4 regions of the Bacillus sp. GM2 genome follow, and region 4 is predicted to be linked to each of the others. Evidence: predicted binding sites of a transcription regulator. Region 4 holds the regulator's gene; each other region holds the start of a gene.
What was found. The regulator LexA, encoded in region 4, represses DNA repair genes until DNA is damaged. The targets are predictions, from matches to a motif close to CGAACATATGTTCG.
Positions count from the first base shown of each region.

Region 1: a site for LexA is predicted at 5,900-5,913, ahead of ACVC9U_RS06725 (Y-family DNA polymerase). Genes of this name have one in related genera too.
Region 2: a site for LexA is predicted at 3,108-3,121, ahead of recA (recombinase RecA). Genes of this name have one in related genera too.
Region 3: a site for LexA is predicted at 5,407-5,420, ahead of ruvA (Holliday junction branch migration protein RuvA). Genes of this name have one in related genera too.

Region 1 covers NZ_JBRKSZ010000007.1:1,147,911-1,155,570, forward strand. Annotated here, with positions in the region: gene ACVC9U_RS06690 (hypothetical protein) at 299-787, shown strand; gene ACVC9U_RS06695 (ATP-binding cassette domain-containing protein) at 903-1,565, shown strand; gene ACVC9U_RS06700 (ABC transporter permease) at 1,543-2,508, shown strand; gene coaA (type I pantothenate kinase) at 2,751-3,710, shown strand; gene ACVC9U_RS06710 (VOC family protein) at 3,725-4,108, shown strand; gene ACVC9U_RS06715 (MDR family MFS transporter) at 4,160-5,398, opposite strand; gene ACVC9U_RS06720 (YqzH family protein) at 5,483-5,695, opposite strand; gene ACVC9U_RS06725 (Y-family DNA polymerase) at 5,971-7,233, shown strand; gene ACVC9U_RS06730 (YolD-like family protein) at 7,249-7,587, shown strand.
Region 2 covers NZ_JBRKSZ010000007.1:1,758,428-1,766,087, forward strand. Annotated here, with positions in the region: gene ACVC9U_RS09945 (TIGR00282 family metallophosphoesterase) at 1-2, opposite strand, end outside; gene rny (ribonuclease Y) at 89-1,648, opposite strand; gene recA (recombinase RecA) at 1,990-3,036, opposite strand; gene ACVC9U_RS09960 (competence/damage-inducible protein A) at 3,204-4,454, opposite strand; gene pgsA (CDP-diacylglycerol--glycerol-3-phosphate 3-phosphatidyltransferase) at 4,474-5,055, opposite strand; gene ACVC9U_RS09970 (helix-turn-helix domain-containing protein) at 5,122-6,024, opposite strand; gene ACVC9U_RS09975 (YmfK family protein) at 6,042-6,833, opposite strand; gene ACVC9U_RS09980 (DUF3243 domain-containing protein) at 7,081-7,338, opposite strand; gene ymfI (elongation factor P 5-aminopentanone reductase) at 7,409-7,660, opposite strand, start outside.
Region 3 covers NZ_JBRKSZ010000007.1:746,217-753,876, reverse strand. Annotated here, with positions in the region: gene ACVC9U_RS04820 (DUF421 domain-containing protein) at 1-261, opposite strand, end outside; gene ACVC9U_RS04815 (TIGR04086 family membrane protein) at 417-800, shown strand; gene yajC (preprotein translocase subunit YajC) at 976-1,239, opposite strand; gene tgt (tRNA guanosine(34) transglycosylase Tgt) at 1,286-2,431, opposite strand; gene queA (tRNA preQ1(34) S-adenosylmethionine ribosyltransferase-isomerase QueA) at 2,460-3,488, opposite strand; gene ACVC9U_RS04795 (DUF2905 domain-containing protein) at 3,529-3,729, opposite strand; gene ruvB (Holliday junction branch migration DNA helicase RuvB) at 3,722-4,726, opposite strand; gene ruvA (Holliday junction branch migration protein RuvA) at 4,736-5,341, opposite strand; gene ACVC9U_RS04780 (BofC C-terminal domain-containing protein) at 5,464-5,985, opposite strand; gene ACVC9U_RS04775 (protein kinase family protein) at 6,217-6,864, shown strand; gene ACVC9U_RS04770 (hypothetical protein) at 6,935-7,057, shown strand; gene ACVC9U_RS04765 (small acid-soluble spore protein H) at 7,138-7,317, opposite strand; gene ACVC9U_RS04760 (DinB family protein) at 7,426-7,660, opposite strand, start outside.
Region 4 covers NZ_JBRKSZ010000007.1:1,637,003-1,644,662, forward strand. Annotated here, with positions in the region: gene ACVC9U_RS09260 (YneF family protein) at 22-240, opposite strand; gene sirA (sporulation inhibitor of replication protein SirA) at 325-762, opposite strand; gene tkt (transketolase) at 917-2,920, opposite strand; gene ACVC9U_RS09275 (DUF896 domain-containing protein) at 3,084-3,317, opposite strand; gene ACVC9U_RS09280 (YneB family resolvase-like protein) at 3,383-4,030, opposite strand; gene yneA (cell division suppressor protein YneA) at 4,049-4,360, opposite strand; gene lexA (transcriptional repressor LexA) at 4,512-5,135, shown strand; gene ACVC9U_RS09295 (NucA/NucB deoxyribonuclease domain-containing protein) at 5,338-5,766, opposite strand; gene ACVC9U_RS09300 (thymidylate synthase) at 6,085-6,924, opposite strand; gene ACVC9U_RS09305 (hypothetical protein) at 6,984-7,660, opposite strand, start outside.

The DNA.
Region 1 (7,660 bases), 490 kb from region 4:
ATAGGTTCCTCTTCTTCCTCCTTTTTTCATCCCCATTATAAAAGATGCGGGCTACCCATGACGAAAATTCCAAATAATAGGAATTGAATATAAGTAAAAATATGGTATAATATCAATTACATAGGAGGTGATAATTTCCAATAGGTAATGATAAAATGGTCCATTCTGCTAGAAATCTATTTTTTTATCCATTAAAATGAGAGAACTCGGACCTTAAATTGTTTTGGATGCGGCAGTAGCTTATGGATGGCAGCTGAAGACGTACATACGAATTATCAAAAATACGGAGGGAAACGAAATGAAAAAAGCGATTTTAGGGTTTTCTTTGTCTGCGGCGCTCCTGGTTCCATCCTCATTCGCTGCGGCTGCTGGGGACGGGCAGCTGACAAGTGAGCAAAAAGAACTGCTTGAAGCCAAGACAGAATACGTGCAGTCACTTCCTGAACAGGCATCTGTCCAAAGCGGTGTGACGGCATATGCAGGAAAAAGGCTCACAATTAAAAGAGGAAGCTTCCTCGCTTGGTCGAAAGATTATATCGACTGGTACTACAACGGCAAAAAAGTATCGAAAAGCAGCGGATCGCAGGATGTCGGCTACGTCTTTCCGAATGTCGTGAGAGCAAAAGGGATTAAAAGGTATTACAAGTCTTCAGGGCTTCACAAATGGAGAGCGAAAAAAACGCTGAGCTTCGGGACCGTTACACCGTGGGGAGATGTTGAATTCGCCAGCTCAACCTTTACAGACAGAAGGTGGGTCAATAAAAAAGGAAAATACGGAAACGATTAATTTGCCGTAAGCCATTTCATACAACGCTGCTAAAAGACTATTTTGAAATTAATGGCAGCGTTGTATAATGGAGAATGTTGCAACACCATCCTGATGCAAGAAAGGATTTTTTAAATTGATCAAAATCGATGACCTGACGAAATCTTATGGAAGCAAAAAGGTATTCAACCGTCTCAACATGAATATCGAAAAAAACAAAGTCACCTTCCTGATGGGGGAAAACGGCGCCGGGAAAACGACGCTCTTGAAATGCCTGCTCAAGCTGGAACATTTCGAAGGCGGCATTCTGTACGACGGAGAGCCGCTTGAAGCCGTCAGGAGCAAAGTGCACGTTATCTATGACGATTCCCCGTTTTACGATCATCTGAGCGGATATCAAAATATTAAACTGTTGATCAATAAACCTGCCGGCAAAGAAGAGCTGGAACAATTATCGCAAAAGTTCCTCGGCCGGGCGCTGCTGAAAAAAAAGGTTAAGACCTATTCATACGGACAAAAGAAAAAGCTGGCCTTAATGATCGCTGCATTAAACAAACCGTCATATTTGTTTTTGGATGAGATATCAAACGGGCTTGACTACCGGTCCATGATGGAGCTTCAGGCGCTGATCAATGACTGGTCGAGCAGGATGACGATTGTTGCCGCCGGCCATCAGTTTGAGTTTTATTCTTCAATCGTCGATCAATTATACGTGTTGAAAGACGGTTCAGCTATCCACATAGACAATTTTAAAACGAATGGAGCAGAATTGGGCGATGTCTATAAAGAATATTTATAATATTTTCAAAAAAGAGCTTGCATTTCAATCATATTCTAAAATGCTCGTCATGTTATTGCTTCCTCTATTATTCATTTCATCCGGATACATATATGTACATTATAAAAATACAATTGACAGCTATCAGCAGTTTAAAAAGACTGAAGACGAATATAAAGAACTCGGCATCGATATTAAGCAGGCGCTGGCGTCGCCCGTCAAGGTGAAGGAAGGGGAGCTGAAAAGCGAGGATGGCGACGGAGAGATCGTCGAAAATATTTTAAGGTTTGACTATGAGAATTTCGTCTTGTCCCTCCATCATCTGGAGCCCAAGCAGTCGGTTATCATGACGCTAGAGCTGATGGGCTTCATCATTTTTCCCTTGGCTTTTACGCTGTATGCCATCTATATCTCCTCTTACGACATCAGGTTCAAGACGGTGAAAGTGAAAGCTGTCAGCCATGATTGGAAATCCGTTCTGCTGGCCAAACAGTGTTCAGTTTACATGGTGATGGCTGCCGCCGTGATCGCCGTTGTATGTACGGCATATGTGTCAAGCTTCGTCTTTTATTCCCTGGCTTCAAGGGCCATACCGGTCGGCGAGTTCACAATACCCGCTGTTTCAAAAAGCAATATCCCGCTTCAGCTCGTTGTCGTTCTGGCGGTCAGCTTCATTTTTTCGACGGTCGGATTTTATTTGGGCGTCCTCTTCAGAAGCTTTATTACGCCTGCTTTGCTTTATATCGTTTACAGCCTGCTTATCCCTGCTTTGGGGAGATTCGATTTGAAAAACCTGCTGTCTAATCTCGGGCATGCGGTTTTCAGTTTCAGCGGCGGCTTTAAACTGTTTACACCGGTGAAGGTGGACATGATTCCGGTCGTCATCATTTTAGCCGCATCCATCGGCTTGCTGTCTGCGGTTACTTATTATATGGCGCACAGGCAAAGCAAATATGTCGTTTGAAAAAAGAGCGCAGGCACTTGCGCTCTTTTTTTGCAAGCGACGGATGCTCGTTGGCTCAGGTTTGGCAGGCGAGTGTCAAATAGTTGGAACAACAGAATCTGCCGTCTCTGGATGAGGCGGTTGTTTTGATTGAAACCTTGTTCCTCGTAAATATTCGGAAAATTCTATATAATAATAAAGCGGTCTCAGAAATTCATGCACTTTTTAGTAAACAGCTTTTGAACAGAGGGCAGGTGAGTATAATGGCGAATCAGGATTTGAATTTGCACACGTTATATACGAGTCATACCCGCGATGCCTGGGCAAATCTCGGCGGGCATATGGCGGTAGAAATGACCGAAGAGGAAGTAAAAAGGCTTGAAGGTTTAAATGACTATCTGTCTTTGGAAGAAGTCGAAACCGTTTATGTTCCGCTGGCGAGGCTGCTTTATTTACACCGGACAACTCAATATGAACGGAACACCCGGGTGAACGGTTTTTTGAACCATCCTCACGCGGCCAAAATTCCGTTCATCATCGGGATTGCCGGAAGCGTCGCGGTTGGAAAAAGCACGACGGCCCGCATCATTCAGACGGTGCTCTCGCGTTTGCAGGAACGGTTGAAAGTCAGTCTGATCACAACTGACGGTTTTCTTTATCCCAATGCGGTGCTGACAGAAAAACAGATGATGTCGCGGAAGGGGTTTCCGGAAAGCTATGATGTCAAAGCATTGCTTGAGTTTTTAAACGATTTAAAATCCGGCAAGAAAATCGTTCGCGCACCCGTTTATTCCCATTTAACGTACGACAGATTGGAAGGGGTTTACGAAACGGTTGAACAAGCGGATATCGTCATCATCGAAGGCGTCAATGTGCTGCAGACGCCGACGATCGAAGACGACCGGACAAAACCGCGGGTTTTCGTTTCCGATTTTTTTGACTTCTCAATTTATGTGGATGCCGAAGAAGACCTCATTATCAAATGGTATCTTGAACGCTTTCGCATGCTCAGAGAGACGGCATTTCAAGATCCGAGTTCTTATTTCCATAAATTCAAAGACCTTGCGGACGAAGAAGCGGACCATATGGCAAAGTCAATATGGGAGACCGTCAACCGTCCGAATTTGTATGAGAACATTCTGCCTACAAAATTCCGGTCTGATTTAATCTTGAGAAAAGGCGAAGGCCACAAGGTGGAAGAGATTCTCGTCAGACGGGTGTAGAAGAGGAGGCTTGCATGATCCATCATATTGAACTGTATGTTTCAGATTTGGAAGCGTCGAAGCGCTTTTGGGGCTGGTTTCTCGGAGAGCTCGGCTATGAGGTTTTTCAACAATGGGAAGACGGGATCAGCTGGAAAGCAAACGGCGCCTATCTCGTGCTTGTGCAGGCGAAAGAGCAGTTTGTCAAAGCAGGTTATCACAGGTGCCGCGTCGGTTTAAACCATCTTGCTTTTTACGCGGCATCCAAAGAACAGGTCGACGAAATGACAATGAAACTGAGGGAGCGTGGATGCCGCATTTTATATGAAGACAGACATCCGTTTGCCGGCGGAAGCGGGCATTATGCCTTGTATACCGAAGATCCCGACCGCATTAAAGTCGAACTTGCGGCGCCTTGAGGCGGGCGTCCGCCGGAAGGCCGGCCTTTGACCGAGCCGGCCTGTTTTCAATTAATGCTGCATCGTTTTTTTCGAACTTAATTTGACTTTTGCTTCATCTATTTTGAGCTTCCGGAAGGCTGCCACCAGGAAAGGAACGCCGCAAATAGTGACAGCAGACAGGATTGCAAAAGTGAAAAACGGCTTTTCCGCTCCAAAGGCGTCCAGCAGCATTCCCCCCGCCCAAGGGCCGATCACGCTTCCCAGCTGGGTGAAGCCTATAGCCCCGAAGTAAGTGCCTTTCAGCTCAGGCCGGGCAATCCGGTCGACCAGTAAATCCATCATCGAAAAGAGAAGCACTTCCCCGATCGTAAACACGATAATGATCAAGACGATGGACCATAGATCGTGGAAAAACGAGAGGCTGAACAGGCTTCCGCTAATCAGCACATTTCCGGCAATCAGCGATAAAATCGGTGAAAACCGTTTGGCGATATGTACGATCGGGTACTGTACGACAAGCACGGCCAAGGCATTCAGCGTCAGCATCATACCGAACACTTTCGTCCCGTCTTCGATGAACGGGCTGGCCGCCATGTATTGTGCGAGCGTGGATGTGAAGTGGGAATACCCGAATAAACAAAGAATCGAACCGATTAGTGTAATCGTAAATACCCGGTCTTTTTTTGTCACCTCCAGCGCGTCCCGCACTTTTATACGCTTATTCCGCTCAGTTGCCGGTACGGTGTGGTGTTTAAACTGAATGACCAGCACCGCCGCATAAATAAAATAAATGAAAGCCGCAATGAAAAACGGCAGCGTCGTTTTCGAAGATCCGAGGTACAGGCCTAAAAGCGGACCAAAGACGACGCCGAGGTTGATCGCGGTATAGCGGAGATTAAAGACGAAAAGGCGCGTTTCGGGTTTGGATACGTCTGAAAGCAGCGCTCTTGAAGTCGGTTCAAACAAAGCGCGGCATAATCCGTTTAAGGCATTCATGACAAAGAATGTCCAGACATGATCGGCGAGCGCGAAACCGGCGAACACGAATGTCCAGCCGAAAATCGAAACGAGCATGATGGTTTTCCGGCCGAACCTGTCTGATAAGTACCCGCCGTAAAAGCTTGCCGCAATTCCGATCAGAGAGCTCGCTGCAATAACGGCGCCGGCAAAGCCGGAAGAGGCGCCTTTCACTTGTGTCAAATAAATTGCTAAAAAAGGGATGCTCATGGCTGTGCCCATACGTCCGAAAATGGTTCCGACAATAATGGTCCAGCTGAGCGGGTGGATGTTCTGCCATTTTTGTTTCATGATAAACTCTCCGTTACGTTTTTATTTGTTTATCATACATGAAACAAATGGCGGTGAATAGAGGAATTTCTATATGCTGGGTGATCAAAAGGAGAACAAGCCTTGATTTGTGACATAATCATAGATGACATCTTCGATATGGGCATGCAGCCCCTCATTCGGTTCCTCGATCCGCCTTTCCTGCAAAGCCAGCTTCAGGATTTCTTTTTCGCCGGGGCTGAGCGGATCGGTTGCAACATTGCGTCCGTACTGCTTCAGCGCCTGTCCGAGCATTTTTTCAATCAGTTTCTCATCCATTTGTCTTTCTCCTTTAGGAGCGCTTTTTCTTTTATCTTACTAGGAAAAAACGAGGTTCTCAAGGGAGCTTTCAATTTGAGCCATTAAACCGGATGCGGCAGCATTCCGAACTGGAATGATCCGCCATGTCACCTTCTTTCCAAAGAAGGTGTTTTTTGTTGCTTTCAGCCAGGATTTTCTTTGGATAAAATTACGCCTGGAAATCGAACGTATATTCGGAGTATAGTATTCATACACTAATTGTGCGAACATCAGTTCTTTTTGGAGGGAGAGAGATGGATTACGGTCAATATCCGTCGCGTTCGGTTTTGTGCGTTGATATGCGGAGCTTTTATGCAAGCTGTGCCGCAGTCCTGCTCGGACTTGATCCGATGACTTGCCTGCTGGCGGTTGTCGGAAACACGGAGCGGCAGGGGAGCATCGTTCTCGCTGCTTCTCCGGCTCTGAAAAGAGAGTTCGGCGTGCAAACGGGAACAAGGCTTTATCAGCTGCCGGATGATCCGCGCATCAAGCTGGTCAATCCAAAGATGGGGCTGTTTGTCCGTGTTTCTACAGAGCTCACCCGGCTGTTCTGCCGCTATGTGCCGCCTGATGCCATTCATACGTACAGCGTGGATGAAAGCTTTATTCAGGTGGACGGTGTTGAGAGCATGTGGGGAGACGCCCGAACGATTGCGATGAAAATTCAAGATGATATGGAAAGGGAGTTTGGCCTTCCCTGTGCTGTCGGAATCGGACCGAATCTGCTGATGGCAAAGCTGTGCCTTGACCTTGAAGCGAAAAAATCAGCAGACGGAGTGGCCGTTTGGGGCTACGAAGACGTGAAAACGAAGCTGTGGCCGCTGTCTCCGCTGCGCCGCATGTGGGGAATCGGCTCCAGGCTGGAAAAGACGTTAAACCGGATGGGGATCTTTACAGTCGGTCAGCTGGCTCACTATGATCTCAAGCGGCTTGAGAAAACATTCGGGGTGATGGGAAACCAGCTCTATTATCACGCTTGGGGCATCGACCTTTCAGCGATCGGAGCGCCGCTCTTGGAGGGGCAGGTCAGCTATGGAAAAAGCCAGATTTTGCTTCGCGATTATCCGAATCCGGAGGAAGTCAAGCATGTCATTCTTGAAATGTGTGAAGAAGTGGCCAAAAGGGCGCGCGCCCACCGCCAGGCGGGCCGGACCGTCAGTCTTGGCGTCGAATACAGCCGCGATGAGCTTGGCGGCGGGTTTTACCGTTCAAAAACAATGGAAAGCCCTTCAAATGTCACCCTTGATCTATACCATACATGTCTGGCATTGTTCGAGCGGTTTTATGCCGGCAAAACGGTTCGGAAAATTTCCGTCTCTTTGTCCAATATTCAAGACGATACCAATATGCAGCTTGATCTTTTTCGTCCCGATCAGGAAAAGAAGCGGCAGCTCGGGTACGTGATGGACGGCATCAGAGAACGGCACGGATCAACAGCGCTTTTGCGGGCCGTTTCCTATACAAACGCCGGGACGGCCCGGCTGCGGTCAAAATTGGTCGGAGGCCATCAGGCATAGAAAGGAGAATCATTTATGCTTCGCGACAGAGGCAGTATCAAATGGGTTTCCATGATGCTGCCTGAGCACGTGGAATTGCTCAGGGAATATCATGAAAGCCTTCAAAAACTCAAAAAACCGATCCTGGATGAACAAAAATATGAAGAATTTAATGAAATCATTTGTGAAGCGATGGCAGAAAACAGAATGTTGCAATTTGCCTATTATCGGCAGGGGGAAGTGAAAACGCTGGCCGGCCGGATTCACTATGCCGACGCCCTGAAAAGGGAGCTGCGGATCGTAAGCCGGGCGGATGAAATATGCATTTTAAAGATGGAGGATATCATTGAGATTGAATACGATTGTCGTTTATAATAGAATCAGTATTCGGAGGTGGATAAAATGGTAAATGACATTCATTTGCCGACTGCAGCGTCTCATGCAAAGC
Region 2 (7,660 bases), 120 kb from region 4:
ATAATTTGACCCTTTCTTTTTTAAAATAGGTTTTAATCATAGTGTTACACAAGGAAACAAAAAAATAAAGTGGCGCATTCGCACCACTTTATTTTGCGTATTCAACGGCTCTCGTTTCCCTGATCACGGTTACTTTGATGTGTCCAGGGTAGTCAAGCTCGTCCTCGATTCGTTTTCGAATATCACGCGCCAAACGATGGGCTTCAAGATCATTGATTGAGTCAGGTTTGACCATGATCCGCACCTCTCGTCCCGCTTGTATCGCGAATGATTTTTCAACACCTTCGTACGATTCAGAGATTTCTTCCAGCTTTTCAAGCCTGCGAATATAGTTTTCGAGCGTTTCGCTTCTTGCGCCAGGTCTTGCGGCGGACAGCGCATCGGCTGCGGCCACGAGCACGGCAATGATGGAAGTCGGCTCCTGATCTCCGTGGTGAGATGCGATACTGTTGATGACAACTGGATGCTCTTTATACTTGGTGGCCAGTTCCACACCGATTTCAACGTGGCTTCCTTCCACCTCATGGTCAATCGCTTTCCCGATATCATGAAGAAGTCCTGCCCTTTTTGCGAGCGTCACGTCTTCTCCGAGCTCTGAAGCCATCAAGCCTGTCAGAAACGCCACTTCCATTGAATGTTTCAGTACATTCTGTCCGTAGCTCGTTCTGAACTTCAAGCGGCCGAGGATTTTGATTAAATCGGGATGAAGACCGTGAACTCCAACTTCAAACGTCGTCTGTTCACCCATTTCGCGAATGTAATCATCCACTTCACGGCGGGATTTCTCAACCATTTCTTCGATTCTGGCAGGATGAATGCGGCCATCCTGAACGAGTTTATCAAGAGCGATCCTGGCTGTTTCACGCCTGATCGGATCAAATCCTGAAAGGATAACGGCTTCCGGCGTATCGTCGATGATCAGATCGATCCCCGTCAATGTTTCCAATGTACGGATATTACGTCCTTCACGTCCGATAATGCGGCCTTTCATCTCATCATTTGGAAGGTTGACAACTGAAACCGTTGTCTCGGCCACATGATCTGCCGCACAGCGCTGTAAAGCCAATGAAAGAATATTTTTCGCTTTTTTATCAGCCTCTTCTTTCGCTCGATTTTCACTTTCTTTCATCATGATCGCGATGTCATGGGAAAGCTCGTTTTCAACCCGTTCCAGAATGATTTGCTTCGCTTCATCTCGCGTCAGACTTGAAATACGCTCCAACTCTGACTGCTGCATACGAATCATTTCATCCACTTTGCTTTCCATCTCTTCAATATGTTGTTGTCGTTCATTCAGAGAATGATCTTTCTTCTCCAACATCGCTTCCCGTTTATCTAATGATTCATCTTTTCGGTCAAGGTTCTCTTCCTTTTGAAGTAAACGGTTTTCTTGTTTTTGAAGCTCATTTCGTCTTTCACGAACTTCTTGTTCAGCTTCTATCCGAAGCGTATGAATCTCGTCCTTTGCTTCAAGAAGGGCTTCTTTTTTCAACGCTTCAGCATCCCGCTTTGCGTCTCCAAGAATTTGTTCGGCTGCATTTCGCGCACCTGAAATTTTTGCTTCGGCAATGATTTTACGAACATAGTAGCCAACAACTAAACAGAATAGGCTCAGCAAAATGGAGATGAGAATTGCTAAAGGATTCATAACTTTCACCTCCTCTTGCTATGAACTTGTCTTGCTAAAAGTAAGTGTCGGCATGTACATTGTACTTCTTCTCAACATACAGAACCTTCACAGGGAGTGAAGCGGCTTCACAGCCCTTGTCAAGTTTAAATGTTTATCAATCATGTTAAGAAAAACAAGTGATACAATTTCATTGTAATTGTGTGGGAAATACTTGTCAAGCTTACGGTCTTAACGTTTCTGGATTAAACGCCTTTTCAAACCGCCCGGATGAAGGAGATGGATAAAGGAGCTGCGTCTGAATGCGCAGATGAAAGGAAAAGGCCGCCGATCGGGTCGGCAGCCTTTCACATGTTTCATGATTAAAATTCGAGTTCTTCCTGAGCTTGGGCATCGTCTTCCTGCGCAGGAGCAACGCCTCCAGTATCCAAACCGTAGTGCTCCCGGATCTGCTCTTGAATCATCAAAAGGATGTCCTTGTTTTCTTTCAGGAACTGTTTGGCGTTTTCACGGCCTTGTCCAAGACGTTCCTCCTGATAAGAGTACCATGCACCGCTCTTTTGAACGATGTCAAGCTCTGTTCCGAGGTCGATGATTTCCCCTTCTTTTGAAATCCCTTCCCCGTACATAATGTCCACTTCGGCCGTCCGGAACGGAGGTGCCACTTTGTTTTTCACGACTTTGATTTTCGTCTTGTTCCCCATGACATCGTTGCCTTGTTTCAGCTGCTCTGCGCGGCGCACTTCAAGACGGACAGAAGAGTAGAATTTCAGCGCTCTTCCGCCTGGTGTCGTCTCAGGATTTCCAAACATGACGCCGACTTTTTCACGAATCTGGTTAATAAAGATCGCGATGGTCTTCGATTTATTGATCGCTCCGGAAAGCTTACGAAGCGCTTGAGACATCAGTCTGGCCTGCAAACCGACGTGGGAATCCCCCATGTCTCCTTCGATTTCAGCTTTCGGCACAAGCGCTGCCACAGAGTCGATGACAACGATATCCACCGCTCCGCTTCTGACAAGAGCTTCGGCGATTTCAAGCGCCTGCTCGCCCGTATCAGGCTGTGACAGCAAAAGCTCATCAATGTTGACACCCAGCTTTTGTGCATAGACGGGGTCGAGCGCGTGTTCGGCGTCGATAAACGCCGCCTGTCCGCCCTGCTGCTGAACTTCGGCAATCGCATGAAGCGCCACCGTCGTTTTACCGGAGCTTTCAGGCCCGTATACTTCAATAATCCGGCCGCGCGGGTATCCGCCCACTCCAAGAGCCGTGTCGAGCGCTAAAGAACCGCTCGGAACTGTTGAAATTCTCGTTTCAGTTTGTTCGCCCAGTTTCATAATCGAACCTTTACCAAACTGCTTTTCTATTTGTTTAAGCGCCATATCTAAGGCTGCCTGACGATCACTCATTCTATTTTCCTCCTTTATCACTTCCGCTATATCTACTATACCTTGTTTGCACGGATTTGCCAAGAAAAAAGCGAACGCATATTCGATTTTTTAAGAGGAAAAAATCGATCTCCTAAAATGGAATGACCTTTTTCATAAGAAAGATATTCCGAAAATCCGGTTTCCGCTTATTTTTCCATCATTTTCAGCAACAGATGGCAGCCGTATTTGGCAGAACGCTTTCGCACCGCAGACCTGGATCCGGCGAACTGAAATTCGAACGCTTCTTCAGCCTGGTCCTTCACGGAGATGCCGATAAACACCTTTCCTGCCGGATGGCCTTCTTGCGTATTCGGCCCGGCTACTCCAGTAAAGCTGATGCCGATATCGCTTCCTGTTTTGACTCTGATGCCTGCGGCGAGTTCTTTTGCACATTGCGCGCTGACCGCACCGTAGCGCTGCAGCGTGTCTTCGGCAACGCCGGCCGCTGAAACTTTCAATTCGTTTGTGTAGCAGACGGCGCCGCCTTTGAAATATTCCGAAGCGCCGCTCATTTCCGTCAGCCAGCTGGAAAAAAGCCCGCCTGTAAAGCTTTCCGCAGCAGCCAGGGTCATTCCCTTGCTCCTGCATGCTTTCGCAAGCTCTTCTGCAAGCGATGTATCATCATACCCGTAAAAGAACTCTCCGACCCGCTCCATGATGAGGTCTTCCGTTTCTTTTAACAAGCGGTTTGTCTCCTCCGGATCCGCATGCTTTGCCGTGAGTCTGAGCGTGACTTCCCCGTCGGCCGCAAGCGGGGCGATTGTCGGATTAGTCTGCGCATCGATGAGATCTTCCAAATCGGTTTCAAGCTGGGATTCTCCGATGCCGAAGAACCGCAGCACCCTTGACACGATCTTTTCCTTCGAGCCGAGCTTTTCCAAAATCAGCGGCTTCGCTTCGTTTTCAAACATCGGCTCCAGCTCTTTCGGAGGTCCCGGCAGGAGCATATAAAAGCGCGATTCATGCTCAAGCAGCATTCCCGGCGCCATCCCGAAGCGGTTCGGCAGAACATCGGATCCTTCGAGGATCAGCGCCTGTTTGCGGTTGTTCGGCGACATCTCCCGGTTCGTTTTTTTGAAGTAATCCTGAATCGATTCGAAGGCTTCATCGTCGAGCTGAAGAGGGCGCCCGACAACTTCAGCGATCGTTTCTTTTGTCAAATCGTCTTTCGTCGGTCCAAGGCCTCCCGAAAAAATGATGAAGTCAGACCTTTGCTGTGCTGTCTGAATCACTTGTTTAAGGCGTTCCGGGTTGTCTCCCACCGCCGTGTGATAAAAGACGTTAATGCCGATTTCGGCCAAATGCCTGCTGATAAACTGAGCATTTGTATTAGCGATTTGTCCGAGCAGAAGCTCAGAACCGACAGCGATAATTTCCGCTTTTCTTTCCAACTTCATTGTTTCCACTTCCCCACGTTTAGTTCGATGTTTTTAAAGCATCCCAGTTTTTAGCGAAATATTCCCATCCTGATACGACTGTGAAAAAGACAGCCACCCATAAAGCAAGCGAGCCGAACGGGAAGGATACAAGCTCAAATGGAAGATTGTGAAGCAAAAGAGCAGAGATAGCGATGATCTGAGCCCATGTTTTCACTTTTCCAAGCATGTTGGCCGCGACAACTTCCCCTGTTCCCGCAAGGACGAGCCGCAGTCCCGTTACGGCAAATTCCCGGCTGATAATGACAATGGCCATCCAGGCCGGAGCAAGATGGTAATGCACCAGAATAATTAAAGCGGAAGACACGAGCAGCTTGTCTGCAAGCGGGTCAAGAAATTTTCCAAAGTTTGTGACAAGGTTCAGCTTTCTCGCATAATAGCCGTCAACCCAATCGGTGACAGAAGCAAAAATAAACAACAGTGCGCCGATCAAATGGGTGACCGGAATCGACTCGCTGCCGAAGGAGACAGCCCCCCAGTGAAACGGCACAAGCATGATGACCATAAAAACAGGAATTAATGCGATTCTAGAAAGCGTGATTTTATTCGGTAGATTAAACATAAAGGTTCCTCCAGATATGTATGTTTTCCTATTGATGATGAACGCAAGAAAAAGTCATCTGTGCAATTAAGATGACTTTTCCTCCTTTTTATTTTGAATCGTTATGTTTTGTGTCATCACAGTCTTAGGATCGAGCTTGTAAGAAAGAACTTCTCCGTTGATTTTAATTTCAACGCCCGGCGCATATCCGATCCGCAAATCAATTTGCGATTGATCGGTAATATTCTTTTGAAAGGTTTCTCCTTTTTTCATCATTCCTTCTTTAAGGGAGCTTCCTTTCTCGTCGCGCACCCTGACCCATGAGTTTTCGTTTGCCTTTACTTCAAGCTCCAGCTTGTCGGATCCTGATACTTCATAAGTTGTGGAAGAGCCTTCGCTTGCGGTCGCTTTCATGGTCAGCTTGTCGTTCTCATCAGACTGCTGATCCTTTTTTTCTTTGTCGCCTTCAGCGCTGTCTTTCTGCGCATCCGTGTTCTGTTGATTTCCCTTTGTCAGCGGGGAATCTTTTGAGACGTCATACTTGCTTTGCGATTCCTCTGTCTTAGGCTCTTCAGCCTGCTGGTTGCCTCCGCCGTTTACAGCCTGAACGATGACGTAAATGATCGCGATCACAACGATAACGCCGGCTGCCACAAGCAGGGTAGGCAAAAGTTCAAGCGCTTTTGAGGCAGACTTGGGCAGCTCTCTCTGCGGCTTGATTGAAGAAAGCTTCTCAGAAACCTCATCATTGTAAGAATTAGGGATATCTTTTTTAAACTCTTCAAACAAGAGCTCCGAGTCGAGGCCGACAGCTTCGGCGTACTGCTTGATAAAAGCCCGCACATAAAATTTTCCCGGAATGATATCATAGTTTCCTTCTTCAAGGGCCGTTAAATACCTTTTCTGGATCTTTGTGGCCGCCTGAAGATCGTCCAATGACATCCCTTTTTCCTCTCTGGCTTCTTTCAGCCGATTTCCTAGTTCAGTCACAACAAACACCTTCCATTTTAAAAATCAAAGCCGGAAAAACCTGAATGGTCAAACATCTGCGGTTCTTCAGCATGTTCATATGTAATCACCTCATCGGGGCTGTTACGCAATTCGATGATGTAATCAAAATCGTCCATCGTATATTCCGTATTTTGCACGAAAATGTCCGGATGCTCGACAACTTTGGTCGCCGGCAGCCGCATGATCTCACTGACGAGCTGCAAATGGCGTTCAGATCCTCTTCTCGTCGACACAATGCCGTCCAAAATGAAAACATTCTCCGGACTGTACTCATCGGCAATCAGCTGGCTTCTGATCGTTTGCTTCAGCAGTGTCGAAGAAACAAAAAGCCACCTTTTGCTTGCACAGACGCTTGAAGCGACAATTGATTCCGTCTTGCCGACGCGGGGCATTCCCCTGATCCCGATCAGCTTGTGCCCGTCTTTTTTAAACAGCTCAGCCATAAAATCGACAAGCAAGCCAAGCTCGTCGCGTTCAAACCGGAATGTTTTTTTATCGTCTGCATCCCGCTGGATATAGCGGCCGTGCCTTACAGCGAGACGGTCACGAAGCTTCGGCTCGCGGAGCTTCGTCACTTTAATCGTATCCATCGTGTTCAGAATCGATTCCAGTCGCTTAATCTGATCTATATGACGGCATTTTAACAAGAGGCCTCTTCTTTGAGTATCGACGCCGTTAATGGTCACAATATTAATTGAAAGCATCCCCAATAAAGAGGATATATCTCCCAGAAGTCCGGGACGGTTGACTTGTATTTCATATTCTAAGTACCATTCGAGCTTTGCCAAATGATAACCTCCCTACCCATCATCGTGGCAAAAATTTACCTTCCTTTATCATAAAGCATTTTGTCTCAATTAGAAAGCAGAATGTTGTGATTAAATAAGAAAAACGTCCGTTTCCCAGAATCGGGAAAAACCTGCTGTAACAGCGCCTGGATGATGTTTACCCTATCGGGGTGGAAAGCAAACAACAAAAGCGGTGCCGCCGACAAAGCCGCGCCTATAAAAAAGAGAGAGTGAACACACTCTCTCCTTAATGCGAGCTGTTGTTTTCAACAAGCTTAACCATCACATTCGCAATGGCGCGCTGCTCTTCTTCTGAAGCCACGCTCCAAAGGTCCGCGAGCACTCGTTCTTGATGGTTTTTTGAATCAACCTCACCGGCCAAATAATCGCCGATCTCATATGCGAGATCTGAGATGGTTTCGTTTGACATTCCTCTTTCTTGGGCATAGTTCAAACGGTCGCCCAAAAAGTTTTTCCACTGATCCCAATTATCCAGTACGGACATATCAGGCCCCTCCATTCTCTTGAAGTTACAGCCTTATTATTCTCTGGGGAACCGCAAACTATACATGTTTTTAACAATGCCAGCCGCCATTAACTGACAAAATTTGACCCGTGATATAAGATGCCTTAGCAGAGAGCAGAAACAGCACGGCGTCCGCAACCTCTTCGGCTTCGGCGAGCCTTCCCATCGGAATCTCATCGGCGATCATCTCTTCTTCCTCTTTTGAAAACGAGCCCATCATCTTTGTTTTCACAGCGCCCGGAGAAACGGCGTTGACTCTGATGCCGCTAGGCGCAAGTTCTTTTGCGAGGGCTTTGACAAA
Region 3 (7,660 bases), 890 kb from region 4:
GCGGATTTTTTGATTTTTCAATGACAGATATGCAAATATAACCTGGATCAGCGTCAAAACGAGAATCGGGATGATCGTATGGAGAAGGTGGTCATCGAGATTTTCAATAGCCAAAACCGCGATTTCGGCCATCATGATAAAAACGACAAGATCCAGTATGCTCAGCTCGCCTATTTCCCTCTTCCCCATCAAGCGAAACAAAATAAAGATGATGAAATACAAAACGATCGTCCGAAACGTAAGAGCTAAGATTTCATCCATTACGGCCCGCCTCCTTCCGCCTATCATGATCATAAACATAGCCTTTGTTAATTTGAGTCTTTTATGTATAAAAGGTCGGGGGAGCTAGTCTATTTGCGAAACATGCAGAATACATTTAAAAAGACGAGCCCGTCTATTTTGAAAGGAGGATCGTGATGAACGAACCAAAACAAGTCGGCAAAGGGATTTTATACAGCTTGGTGGTCATTTTCGCTTTGATGTTTGCAGGAAGCCTGCTTATTTCGCTGCTCCTTACCTTCACATCATTAACCGAAAGTTCATTCAGCTGGTTGATTACCGCCATATCTTTTATTACCTTGTTCATCGGCGGTTTTATTGCGGGAGGAAAATCGAAGGAAAAGGGGTGGCTGAGCGGAGGGTTGACAGCGCTTTGCTTCTCCCTTACGGTGCTTTTGTTTCAATATCTCGGCTTTGGAGAGGCCTTCAATTTGAAGCAGCTCCTCTATCATTCCGGCTTTTTGGGAGTCAGCATGCTGGGCGGGGTTTTCGGGGTCAATCTGCAGGGGAGCCGTGCATAAAGGCAGCAAAAAGGGAGCGGATGTCCGCTCCCTTTTCTCGTGCCCATAAGGCTTCTTTTATGCCATGTCACATCAGGAACAACTGCGGCTTCATCAAGACATAAGGAACGGCGCTAGCGCCGTTTTCACGTCCTGCGACAGTCTGATTTCCGATGCTTATGTATCAGCCTTTCGGCTATTCTGCTGACGCCTCTCTGATCGCGCGGCGGTCGAATGTCAGACGGGTATTGTCACCTGTTTTGATGACAACCTTGCTTTCGTCAATTGAATCAACGATGCCGTGCAGGCCGCCGATCGTTACGACCTTATCTCCTTTTTTCAGCTCCTCCTGCATCTGGCGGACAGCCTTCTGCTGCTTTTGCTGCGGACGGATCAAAAGGAAATAAAGAACCGCAAACATTAAAATAATCGGAAGTAATGTTCCAAGCATCTCCATTATTTTTTCACCCCTTTCAAATGGCTTTATCGCTTTCTTCGTTTATGTGTCAGAAACTTTTAGCATTTGGTTTATTAAAACCGTAGCGCTCAAAAAACTCTTCCCGGAAATCACCTAAACGATCTTCACGAATGGCATCTCTGACTTGCCCCATTAATTTTAACAGAAAATAAAGATTATGATAAGAAGTTAAACGAATTCCAAACGTTTCGTTACAGCGGATTAAATGTCTGATATAAGCGCGCGAGTAATTGCGGCACGTATAGCAGTCGCACTGCTCGTCGATCGGTCTGAAATCTCTTTCATATTTGGCATTTTTCACGACGAGACGCCCTTCGCTCGTCATGAGCGTACCGTTTCTCGCTATCCTTGTCGGCAGCACGCAATCGAACATATCCACTCCGCGGATGGCTCCGTCAATCAGAGAGTCCGGTGAGCCGACCCCCATTAAATAGCGCGGTTTATCCGCAGGAAGCAGCGGAGTTGTAAACTCCAGCACACGGTTCATCACGTCTTTCGGCTCTCCGACGGATAGTCCACCTATAGCATATCCCGGAAAATCCAGTGAAATCAAGTCTTTCGCACTTTGTTTTCTCAAGTTTTCGTACTCTCCGCCTTGAACGATTCCGAAAAGCCCTTGCTCGTCAGGGCGTTTGTGAGCTTTCAGGCACCTTTCCGCCCAGCGGCTCGTCCGCTCAACAGACCTCTTCATATAATCGTACTCTGCCGGGTACGGCGGGCATTCGTCAAACGCCATCATAATATCTGATCCGAGGGCGTTTTGGATGTCCATCGCTTTTTCAGGAGATAAAAACAGCTTGTCTCCGTTTAAATGATTGCGGAAATGAACGCCTTCCTCTTCGATTTTGCGGAACTCGCTCAGGGAAAACACCTGAAAGCCGCCTGAATCCGTCAAAATGGCGCGGTCCCAATTCATAAACTGATGAAGGCCCCCCGCCTCTTTGACGATGTCATGGCCCGGTCTCAGCCAAAGGTGGTACGTATTGCTTAAAATAATGCCTGCACCCATTTCTTTCAGCTCTTCCGGCGCCATCGTTTTAACGGTGGCGAGCGTTCCTACGGGCATAAACACCGGCGTTTCAAATGAGCCGTGCGGGGTGTGCACTCTCCCCAGCCTTGCTCCTGTTTGTTTACATGCTTTTATGAACTCATAGCGTATCGGTTGCTGCGACAAATTATGAGCCCTCCAATCTTTTTGAATTTTATTTGATCAACATGGCATCTCCGAAGCTGAAGAAGCGGTATTCGTGTTCCACTGCGGTGCGGTAGGCAGAAAGCACATGCTCTCTGCCTGCGAGCGCGCTGACAAGCATAATGAGGGACGATTTCGGAAGATGAAAATTGGTAATCATCCCGTCAATCGCCCGGAATGTGTAGCCTGGATAAATAAAAATCGATGTCCAGCCTCTCGCTTCCCGGAAGCGGCCGTCATGTTCGGAAGCGATGGTCTCAAGCGTCCTCGTCGATGTCGTGCCGACGGAAATGATTTTTCCGCCTTCCTGTCTGACGCGGTTTAACAATGCTGCCGTTTCTTCCGACATTTCATAAAACTCGGCATGCATATCGTGTTCCTCTACATTTTCCGCACTGACAGGCCGGAATGTCCCGAGCCCGACGTGAAGGGTAATAAACGCAATATGCACGCCTTTTTTCCTGAGCGCATCGAGAATCTCTTCCGTAAAATGCAGCCCGGCCGTCGGCGCAGCCGCCGATCCTTGTTTCTTTGAGTAAACCGTCTGATAGCGCTCTCTGTCATCGAGCTGTTCTTTAATATAAGGAGGCAGAGGCATTTCGCCGAGCGATTCGAGCACCTCGTAAAAAATTCCTTCATAGCGGAATTCAATTTTTCTTCCGCCGTGCTCGAGCTCTTCTGTGCAGACCGCCGTTAGACGGCCGTCTCCAAACGAAAGAACGGTTCCGCGCTTGACCCGCTTTGCGGGCTTGACAAGCGTTTCCCATACGTCCCCTTCCTCCTGTTTTAACAGAAGAACTTCAACCTTTGCGCCCGTCTCTTCCTTGACTCCGTACAAGCGGGCCGGTAGCACCCTCGTATCATTCAACACGATGCAATCGCCTGCGTTCAGAAAATCAATCACGTGCTTAAACGTGCTGTGAGTGATTTCTCCTGTTTTTTTATCCAGCACCATCAGCCTGGACGCATCCCGCTCTTTTAAAGGAACCTGTGCGATAAGGCGTTCAGGCAAGTCAAAATCGAATAATTCTACTTTCATCTTTTTTCACCTTACTCTATCTATAGACTTGAATGTCGCGTCATTTCATTCGTCCGAAAAAGGAAAACACCACGGACAGAATGATGCTGATGACAATGCATGTAACAACCGGAAAGAAAAATGTCACGTTTCCCTTTTTTACAAAAATATCGCCGGGGAGCCTGCCGATGACTTGCATGAATAAACCGATGCCAAAAATGACGGCGCCCAGCACCATTAAAATCTTTGGAAATTCAGTCACGGTTCGGAACCTCCATTTTAAAGTGGCTGTATACATCAGGGGTTACGATGCGCCCCCGCGGCGTTCTTTGAATAAAACCGATTTGAAGAAGATACGGCTCATACACATCCTCAATCGTGTGAGACTCCTCACCGATGGTAGCCGAAATCGTATCGATGCCGACTGGACCGCCGCCAAACTTTTCGATCATGCCCATTAAAAGCTTGCGGTCGATATGATCAAGCCCGAGTTTATCAACCTGGAGGCGTTCAAGCGCATCAACCGCCACTTCCTCCGTGATGGAGCTGTTTCCAAGCACCTGGGCAAAATCCCTGACCCTCCTCAAAAGCCTGTTGGCAATCCGCGGCGTCCCTCTTGACCGTCTCGCGATTTCGAGAGCCGAGAGCGAATCGATGTCGACCTCAAACAGCTCCGCCGTTCTGATCACGATTTCCGAAAGCTCGTCACGCGTGTAATACTCAAGCCTTGACAGAACGCCGAACCTGTCCCTGAGAGGCGCGGTTAAAAGCCCGACCCTTGTGGTCGCGCCGACAAGCGTAAAAGGAGGAAGATCGAGCCTCACAGAACGCGCCGACGGCCCTTTGCCGATCACGATATCAAGGCAGAAATCTTCCATCGCAGGATACAGCACCTCTTCGATCGAACGGTGCAGACGGTGGATCTCGTCAATAAATAAAACGTCGCCTGGCTCCAGAGCCGTTAATATCGCCGCCAAATCGCCGGGGCGCTCGATCGCCGGACCTGACGTCGTTCTGAGATTGACTCCCATTTCGTTGGCGATGATCGCAGCGAGCGTCGTTTTTCCCAATCCCGGCGGCCCGTACAACAAGACATGGTCAAGCGTTTCTTCCCGCATTTTCGCAGCTTCAATGAAAACCTTGAGGTTGTCTTTCACTTTTTCCTGGCCGATATACTGAGCCAGTCTTTGCGGACGCAGACTTTGCTCAATCGCTGATTCATGGTTGTCTAGTTCACTTGATACAAGCCGCTCATCCATGATATCACCTTACTTTAACAATTTTTGCAATGCTTTTTTAACGTATTGATCCGTCGAAAGCGCCTCTTCCTTTTTCAAATGAGGCTGGACTTTTTTAATTTCCCGGTCGGAATAGCCGAGCGCTCTTAATGCTTCAAGCGCCTCCTCAAGAGCCGTTTCCGCTTCATGAATTTGCTCCCGCTCTTCATGGTTAAACAGATCGGCCGCGATTTCAGGAACGGCGTCCGCAAGCTTCCCTTTCAGATCAAGGATGATCTGCCTTGCCGTTTTTTTGCCTACGCCGGGGAACTTGACGAGAAACGCTTCATCCTCATTCTCGATCGCTTCAATCACCGCTCCCGGATCGCCGGAAGCGAGGATCGCAAGCGCTCCTTTTGGGCCGATTCCTGTAACATTCAGCATTTTCGTAAACAGCATTTTTTCTTCCCTTGTCGAAAAGCCGTACAGCGCATTCGTATCTTCTCTTACATAATGGTATGTATAGATTGTTTCTTTGCTGTTTTTCTTATAAATAAACGGATTTGGCGTGAAGATCTGATAGCCGATCCCGCCGTTTTCAATGACAATATATTGGGGCGATACATAATCAATCGTCCCTTTTACGAATTCGATCAACGTTCATTCACCTCTTTGACTGCTCTTCATTGTAACACAAAACAGGCAAAGCTAGAATGAAAAAGTTAACATATGTTCGCTAAAAAAGCTTCTGTCTGCAGCTGAAAAAAGACATAACAGCGTCATGTCTTCATATCTTCTACATGATGTTGGCTTCCGGATGATTTTACGGCTTCAATGACATGTTCAAATTCCTTTTTCGTGCGGTATGGGATCCCTTTGCGCAAATCATCCGCCATCCGGCTTTCCAGGCGCTTTATATCAATCTGAAAAAACGATTGAATCGGCTCTGATAATATGCCAGGGCGGCCGTGGAAAGTCGAAATCACGCCGTCTTCCGTCACTCCGATATAACCGTTTGTTTTGCTGAGGGGAGAAATGTCGTCCACCTGTTTGCGAAACAGAATAAACCCCTTTTTCTGATCGATGAGCTGCCACCCTTTATAAGCAGCTTTAAAGTCTTCCATTGTTCGAGCGGCCTCTACTTTATTTTCGATTCCAACGTCCCCGTCCAGATAAACCTTTTCAAGCTGGATTTGAACTGTAGCCGGCTTTTCGGCCAGGGCCTCCAGGTGAAAGCTGAGCGCGGCCAGCAGACTTCCAATAAGCACTAAACCGATTTTGAACTTGCTTTGGCTGTTCATCAATATCACCTTCTTTTTTGCCTTAACGATCATATCCATAGTTTGACCAACGCTTTTAAAAATTAATCTAAAAAAGCAATTAGATGACAACCGGTTTACGAATGTTACATTTTCAAACCAATATGAAGAACTCAAAAGCATTTAAGGTGCAAAACCGCCCGTTCTCATGTATAAACAACATTATAGAGAGTTTTTCGTTTGACCAGCCCTTAAAAAGAAGGTGAGTTCAGCGTGAAAAAGGCGCAAACCTATGCAGAGGCCGTAAAGTATAATACGAAAAAAAAGTTCAATAAACTTATCCAAAAACCCGATGACTTAGAGTTGATCGGGAAAGGCAGGAGCGCATACGTTTTTAAGCTGACTGAAGAGGGCAGGGAAATGGCTCTTAAAGTCTTTTTTCCCGAATTTAAGAACATCGCCGCAAGGGAAGCGGAGATTTACAAAAAGCTTTCTGATTCGAATTATTATCCTGATATATATGAAACAGGGCCATCATATATTTTAATGGAGTATATTAAAGGATACACTTTTTATGAGTGTTTAAACAAAGGCATTCCGATCGATGATGACATGATCTGCGAGGTCGACCGCGCATTGAATGATGCGAAGCGAAAAGGGTTGAATCCATCCGATATCCACCTCCGAAACCTGATACTGACGCCGGCTGGGACAATCAAAGTCATCGATGTCGCCAGGTTTTTGCAGACGAAAGAATGCAGACAGTGGGATGACTTAAAAACAGCCTATCAAACCATTTATAAAAAAAGCCGTTTCCCGCAAAGGCTTCCTAAGCTGTGGATGGAATTGATCGCTTATCTTTATAAAAAAAGCTGGCTTCAAAAACAATGGGCCGCCAGAAAAAACAAATTTCACCCGTAATTTGAAACTTAAAGAAAGCACGTCCGTATATGAAATAACCCCATTACAGTCAGGAAGGGAGAAACAGCTGTTGAAGAAAAAGAAGAAACGAAATGATGATAAATGGGATTATCTTTATCTCGTTGATTTGCTTGAGCCGTTGTTTTATGTGCTGAGGCTGGCAGTAAGAGGACTTGCGAAAATCATAAATTAAACACCCGGGCTTTCGGGTGTTTTTTTGATGGCCGGGTGATCAGTCAAATACAAAACCCCTTCATCAGAAGGGGTTGCTTTTTAATGCTCTTTCAAATTTGTGAGCGGTACTTCCTGCTCGTTCTCCGGCTGGCCGAGCGGAAAGATTCTTGCCGTTTCATTTTGTTCGTTGACACGCTGAATATAAATCGGCCTGCCGTTATAAGTAACATCAACCATGTCGGGTGATTCGACGATTTCCTGGGCACGCTGCGTATTCATGCTGACACCCTCCTTTAGCTTTTACTCATAATGTGTACACCCGGCTGCTTTCGTATTCCTTTTTAGCCGGTTTTCTTTCAAGGAAGGGTTATCTTCAGGCTCCCGTAATCAATGAATCTTTACGTACAAAGGCAGATCCGTGTGTCCCATTTCACGCACATAAACAAACAGATTGCCTTTGTGATGAATTTCGTGTCCGATCGCGAGCTGCAGCAGTTGTTCGCCGGCTACTTTTCGTCCGAAGACGCCGGTCAAATCGACTTCACGATCCAATTCTTCATCCGTAAAAGATTCAAGCAGCTTTTTTGTTTTTTCTGTATACGTTTTAGCAAGCTCGCTCAGG
Region 4 (7,660 bases):
TATGTCATAATCGCATTCGTATTATTTCGTTTGATTTTCCATGGCTTTCATCATTTGATTAATTTTCTTCTGGGATGGTTTCATACCCATCTGCATCATCATCATGCGCAGCATTTGTTCATTAATTGGCGGATTTTTTTTCAAATAGTTCATCATATATTTACGAGCAATAAAAAATCCGAGTGCAACACCTGCGAGCAATGCTAAAACGCCCACTAGGATGACAACCCACAAATCCATTTAATTTCCTCCTTCATGTTGTCTCGTATAAAGTGTACTAAACCAAACGCTATTATACAACATTTACAGTCCAAATTCTTTTTTTTATACAAAATTTCTTTCTTTCACAGGGTTCTGCCAGCCGTAACGTTTCATATTAAAATCCATCGCAAGGAAACACGGACTTACTTTCCGCAAAACCTCAAAGAAAACCGTTTCGGCATCGAATGGACCCTTCGCCAAAATCTCAATATGACGGTCTTTGATAATAAAAGAAGCGCTTCCTTTTGGAACAATCAATCTGTATACATAGTCAACTTGTGTATAGTCTTCCCGGCAGAGGTTCATTTTCATTCTTTTGTGTATATGGGCTGCGGGAATCGGTTTTGTAATGAACTCGATCTGCTTGGCGGCTAATTGAGACTTTTGATCGGGGCTCGTCCAATGATAATCGTAAAACAGCTTGAACATGACAGACTCTCTTCCAAAATAATGGCTGGCAAATTCCTCTTCTATCAAATACGTATAATAATGGCGTTCCATCACTGTCTCATCCCCCTGTTTCGAAGAATATATGCTTTCTATTATACAAAAGGGGGTTAGAAATAATTGTCTGATGATGATAAAAGAAGCGACTAATTTTGTCGAAATGAAAAAAAGAGAATGACCCGCAGATCATTCTCTTTCATATACCCGATTAGCGATTTAACAGCTTTTTCACCCGATCAACTACATTCGCAGGCGTAAAACCGTATTCTTTCATGATCGTTTCGCCGGGAGCTGAAGCACCGAAATGGTCAATTCCGAGAATGTCCCCGTCAGTGCCGGTATATCTTTCCCATCCGAGCGGCGATCCCATTTCAATTGCGAGACGCTTTGTCACATCAGTTGGAAGAACAGCGTTTTTATATTCGGCCGGCTGCTTGTCGAAACGATCCCAAGACGGAACGCTGACAACGGATACGTCAATGCCTTCTTTTTTCAGCTCGCTTTGTGCGTCAAGCGCAAGGCCAACTTCAGATCCGCTCGCAAGCAAGATCGCTTCCGGTTTTTCGTTTTGGCTTTTCGAAACGACATATCCACCTTTTTCAACGCCTTCATAAGCTGCTTCAGCAGACTGATCGATTGTCGGCAAGTTTTGGCGTGTCAACACAAGCGCAGTCGGCTGATTTTTTGATTGAAGCGCCAGTTTCCAGGCTGCTGCTGTTTCATTTCCGTCTGCAGGTCTGATGACGGACAAGTTCGGCATCGCACGTAGTGATGCCAGCTGTTCAATCGGCTCATGAGTCGGTCCGTCTTCTCCGACGGCAATGCTGTCATGTGTAAACACATATGTGACAGGAAGCCCCATTAATGCCGCAAGACGGATCGCAGGTCTCAGGTAGTCGGAGAAAACGAAGAACGTTCCGCCGAATACGCGAAGGCCTCCGTGGAGAGCCATTCCGTTCAAAGCTGCTCCCATCGCAAATTCCCGTACACCGAACCAGATATTTCTGCCGGCGTAATCTTTCGCTGAAAAATCTCCGCCGTTTTTGATTGTCGTTTTGTTGGAGCCGGCCAAGTCAGCGGATCCGCCAAAGAAAAACGGCACTTGTTGAGCGATTCCGTTTAACACTTCCCCTGAGGATGCACGCGAAGCAAGGCTGCTTCCTTTCTCATACGCAGGTACTTTCTGATCCCAACCTTCAGGAAGTTCGCCCTTCATCGCAAGTTCAAGCTCTTCGGCAAGTTCCGGGTGGGCTTTCTTGTATGCGGAGAACAGCTCGTTCCATTCCGCCTCTTTTTTCTTGCCCGCTTCCTTCACTGTTTCGTTAAAGTGTTCGTACACTTCGGAAGGGACATGAAAATCTTCTTCGTATGTCCACTCATACGCTTCCTTCGTTAATTTCGCCTCTTCTGAGCCGAGCGGAGCGCCGTGAACGCCGGATGTTCCCGCGCGGTTTGGAGAGCCGAAACCGATCGTTGTTTTCACTTCAATTAATGTCGGCTGCTTTTCATTTTGTTTCGCTTTCTCGACGGCCGCCGTAATTTCGGCAATGTTATTGCCGTCTTCAACATAAAGCACTTCCCAATTCATCGCTTCAAAACGCTGCTTCACATTTTCAGAGAATGAGCGGTTTAATTCACCGTCAAGCGAAATGTCATTTGAATCATAAAGCACGATGAGACGGCCGAGTTTCAAATGTCCCGCAAGCGAAGCCGCTTCCGATGAAATTCCCTCCATCAAGTCTCCGTCACCGCAAATGCTGTATGTATAATGGTCAACGACGCGATAGTCGTCACGGTTGTAAGTTTCCGCAAGGTGACGTTCAGCAAGCGCCATTCCGACAGCCATTCCGATTCCTTGGCCAAGCGGGCCTGTAGTCGCATCTACACCCGGAGTATGTCCGAATTCCGGATGTCCAGGCGTTTTGCTTCCCCATTGGCGGAAATTCTTGAGGTCTTCAATTGAAACGTCATACCCGCTTAAGTGAAGCATGCTGTACAGAAGCATTGATCCGTGACCGGCAGACAGCACAAAACGGTCCCTGTTAAACCAATTCGGATTTTCAGGGCTGACATTCATCATTTTTGTCCAAAGCGCATAAGCCATCGGAGCAGTCCCCATCGGCATGCCCGGGTGACCGGATTTAGCTTTTTCAATCGCGTCTATGGAGAGTGTTCGTATTGTTGCGACAGATTTTAATTCAATCGTTTTCATTATGATCCCCTTCCTGTATGGACTCTACTTTCTTATCATAAATCTACCCATCGGTTTTCACAACCATTTCAGCTCAAAAGCAGTGAAAAATGACGAATCTTTGCCTTCATTTTAAATTGTAGTATATACAAAAAGGGAATACGATATCGGCGTATTCCCTAAATTAATGCAATCGGCGGTTTCTTTTTTCCTGTTTGAGCTTTTCAGGCGTCACATCGTTACCTTCAGGGTCAACAATCGTCACAGTTTTCAACGTGTTTTTCATAGAGGCGCGGACGCCTTGAAGATATTCCTGGCGAAGCTTCTGCTGTTCTGCTTTTTCTTCGTCTGTTAAAGATCCGCTCTTTGCTTTTTTGGCAAGCTCGTTAATTCTGGCTATTTTTTCATTAGAAATCATAAGATACTCCTTTGATTCGGTATATATCCATCATACTACTAAATCCGCTTTCGTTTGACAACAGATTAGTCTGCAAGGCCGTCCTTATACTCCTGGTAGCGGCGGTGAACGGTTGCTTTTGAAATGCTGTATCCGAACCCTCTCAACACGGCTGCAATCTCCGCAAACGTCAGCTTGTTCTCCCTGAGCCTGACGATTTCTGAAAGAGGCGCTTCGATCCTCTCTCTCCCGCCGCCTTCATTGCGGTGTTTCAGATTCCTCTCCGGGCGGTAGCCGTTTTCGACCGCCTTCTTCATTCCCCGCTTAATCTTCAGGTTATGTATTTTCCGCTGGTATTCTTCGACAATGCCGACAATCTCCAAAACCATCGAATCCGCTTCGGAAAGCTCAAGCTTTCCCCGGTGAGCCAGCGTGTAGATTTGAACGCCTTCTTTATATAAACAGTGAAGAAGGGCAATTTTGGCATTCCCTCTTCCAAGCCGCGTATCATCCTGTATTAAAACCGCGTCAATGTCTGATGTTTTGATTTCCTCGAGCAGATCGAAGACGCCGTCGCGGTCCATCTCATATCCGCTCGCCTGCTCGGAGATGACATTCACGACGTTCATTCCGTGCTCAGCGGCAAGCGACTGCAGCTCTTCAGCCTGCCGTTTTAATGAGGTTTCCTGCTGCTCCTTCGCAGTGCTTACCCTGGTGTAAATAATCGCATTCATGGAAATCCCCTCAATCTTTTATTCTACAACTGCAAGCTGATATTGATCGGAGTGCTGTTTGGCTACCGGCAGGACCAAAACATCGCCCGGTTTAATGACGGAGGTCGGCAGATTGTTTTTATCGGCGACCCATTCGATGAATTTTTGTTTGTCAGCGGGTTTTCCGCCTTTGATCCGGTCGGCCAGCTCCCACAATGTATCGCCTTCCTGCACTTCTATTTTAACATATTGCTTTCTTTCTTCGATTTTACCGGCAAAAGACACAAACAGAATACAGCAGCTGATCACAGCAGTAAACAGACTGACAAAAATCAATGATTCTCTTTTCATATCCATCACCCCAGAATGTTTGTTCGGTTTTATGATTTCAGTATACATACGAACAAATGTTTCTGTCAATCGTTTTTTTCGAACCTATGTTTGTACTCAAAGGAAAAACATGCTATAATCTAGCTAAAATCGACGTTTTGAGGTGCAAAAAATGACGAAGCTATCAAAAAGACAACTTGATATTTTGCGTTTCATTAAAGAAGAAGTGAAACGCAAAGGCTATCCGCCTTCCGTCAGGGAGATCGGAGAAGCGGTCGGCCTGGCGTCAAGTTCAACGGTACACGGCCACTTGGCAAGGCTTGAAACGAAGGGATTGATCAGAAGGGATCCGACGAAGCCGAGAGCGATCGAAATTCTCGATACAGAGGAAGAAATTCACATTCCGAAAAACCAGGTTGTCAATGTCCCGGTCATCGGAAAGGTGACGGCCGGTACGCCGATTACCGCAGTCGAAAACATTGAGGAATACTTTCCGCTTCCTGACCGCCTGGCGCCGCCGGATGAGCATGTCTTTATGCTGGAGATCATGGGCGAAAGCATGATCGATGCCGGAATTCTTGATCAGGATTATGTGATAGTCAAACAGCAGAACACCGCAAACAACGGAGATATCGTCGTTGCGATGACCGAAGACGACGAAGCGACTGTTAAGCGGTTTTTCAAGGAAGAAACCCATATCCGCCTTCAGCCGGAAAACCCGACGATGGAACCGATCATCCTCCAGAATGTGACGATTCTCGGAAAAGTCATCGGCGTATTCCGCACTGTTCATTAAAAAACGGACTCATCAGCAAAACCGCCGGTCGGCGGTTTTTTTTTCGCACGAAAAAACAGGCTCACAACCATACGGCAATGAAGGATGTGAGCCTGAAACAGAGGGATTGATCATATGCTTACATTGCCATTATCCCCCAAAATGGTTTTCTTGTCAACAAAAATGTTTCCCGGAGGAAACATTTTTTTTCGTTGTCTCCCTTTTATTGAACGATAAACAAAATTCTCGTCCCGTCAGCGTAACCGCTCAGCCTGTTCCCGACCCAGGAACCGGCTCCGCGGTTATCCGATGAGCTGACATATCTGACCGACGCTCCTTTTCCCCCTTCTTCACACATGGCCATCGGCCATTCGTCACGGTCAAAGCCCGGCTTGGTCGGAATCCCCTTTAATGATTCCTGACGGCGCTTATCCGCCCCCGATCTTTCAATTGTGCAGACATCTGCATGGCCCGCTTTGATCGCGTCGCTTATATGAGCGCCGGTTTCAGGATAGCGCGATGCCGGAAAATACAATACGTCATCATACCTTGCAGCGCCTTCGGCATGCTGAGGAGAATATGCAGCCCCTCCCGAAAGCCCAAGCAGCACCAATGCGGAAAACAGCAGATGAACCGCCCATTTTTTGATCATGACAAAAACAACCTCCTCTTGTATATGCTGGTGTCACTAACAGATTAAGAGAGAATTGTTTTTGCTTTTCTGGCTCTTTGTGAAAAAGACGTTTAGATTGTGTAAATAAACGTTTATTCTTCTATGATCAAGTTAAATGCTCGGTCATAGCCGTGAATGAATTCATCGATAGCGAGCTTTTTTAAACTGCACGTGCTTTTGCGTCCGCTCTAAGCGTAAACACGGCTGCCGTCAGTAAACATGCGGCAGCCAGATACGCAAATTTCCTAGAAAATAATTCATTCACACAACAAAAAAACAGGCGGCAAATCCGCCTGTTCATACGGCAACTTCAAATGTCAGCTTGTCGCCGTGCTTATAGTCAATTAATTTAAAATCATCGATTGTAAAGTCATAAAAGTTTTTGATGTCCGGGTTGATCCACAGCTTCGGCGCTTCATACTGCTCGCGTTTCATCTGAATGTTTAAATTGTCGATGTGACGGGTATAGATGTGGCAGTCACCGATATTAAAGATGTATTCGCCCAGCTCATAACCGAGAACCTGAGCGATCATGCGCTGCAAGACGTTATATTGGAACACATTGAACGGGTTGCCAAGCGCCATGTCATTGCTTCTCGCTCTTACTTCCAAAGAAAGCTTTCCTTCCTTCACATACCATTGCGTCTCATAGACGCAGGGCGTCAAGGCCATGCCGTCCAAGTCATCGGGATTCCACAGCATAGTCAAATGCCTGCGTGAAGACGGGTTATGCTTTAACTGATGGAGCAAATAATCCACTTGATCGGCTTTCTGACCGTTAACCGTTCTGTTTTTCTTCCCTAATTGATAGCCGTAGGCTGCTCCGATTGTGCCGTCTTCAAGCCGCCATTGATCCCAAATATGAACCCCCATATCGTTCAGAACTTGAACATCATTGGATTTCATCTGCCAGATCCAAAGCAGCTCTTTGATGGCCGTTTTCCACGCCACCTTCTTCGTCGTCAAAATCGGCACTTCCGAATTGTCAAACCGCATTTTTTCGCTCATGATGCTCAACGTATGAGCCGGCGTTCCGTCTGAATCCCACTTCGTCCGGACCTGATATTCTTCATCGGAGATCCCTGATTCAATAATTTTTTGAATGATTGCATTGTATTGCTGGTCATAATGGCTCATCTTATCCTCTCCTCTTTCCACATGATATGTATAAAATGAGTTTTTTTCAAGGTTTAAGATCATGCGCGGGTTTGATAAATCTCCAACGCTTTCTTGATAACATTTTTATCGTATCCAGTGACATCATGGATTTTCTCAGTCCAGCCTTCGATTGTGTCCGGCTTCGTTTCTCTGTATAATCCTTTGCTCGTGCTAAGATAGATGTCCCAGCCGCTGAATTCCCAATGCGCGATTTCATGTTGAAACGGAACTCTGCATTCCAGTAATGGCACAGGCTTCAATGCCGCTTGCGAGTAGTCAGCCGCCTCCCATAAAACGGACATCTCAACAGGCTCTGTAGAGTAGACTTGAGTTGACACCTTTCCGTTCGGCCGATGGTAAAGGACCTTAACTCCGCCGGCTGTCGGCTTGACTTGAATTTGTGCTGCCGGGAAAAAACCGTCCAGCTTTTCACTGGTATAATCTTCACATTCGCAGTCGATCAGAATCGGCTGCAGCCATTGGTCTCCCAGATCACACAAAAAGCGCCGTCCTCTTTCATCAAGCGCGATGACTGCGGCATGCGCACGTTCTGTTTTGAACGAACGGCCGATCGGAAAAGCTTCCACTCCGTCTTTTGTAAACTCGTCCAGCAGCCAAATCGAAAGGTCAAAGCAATTGCCGGCAATGCCGTACTCATGGTGGTGTTCCTTCATCATCGATACGTTCCGCTGTTTCTGATCCCCTGCCTGATGAT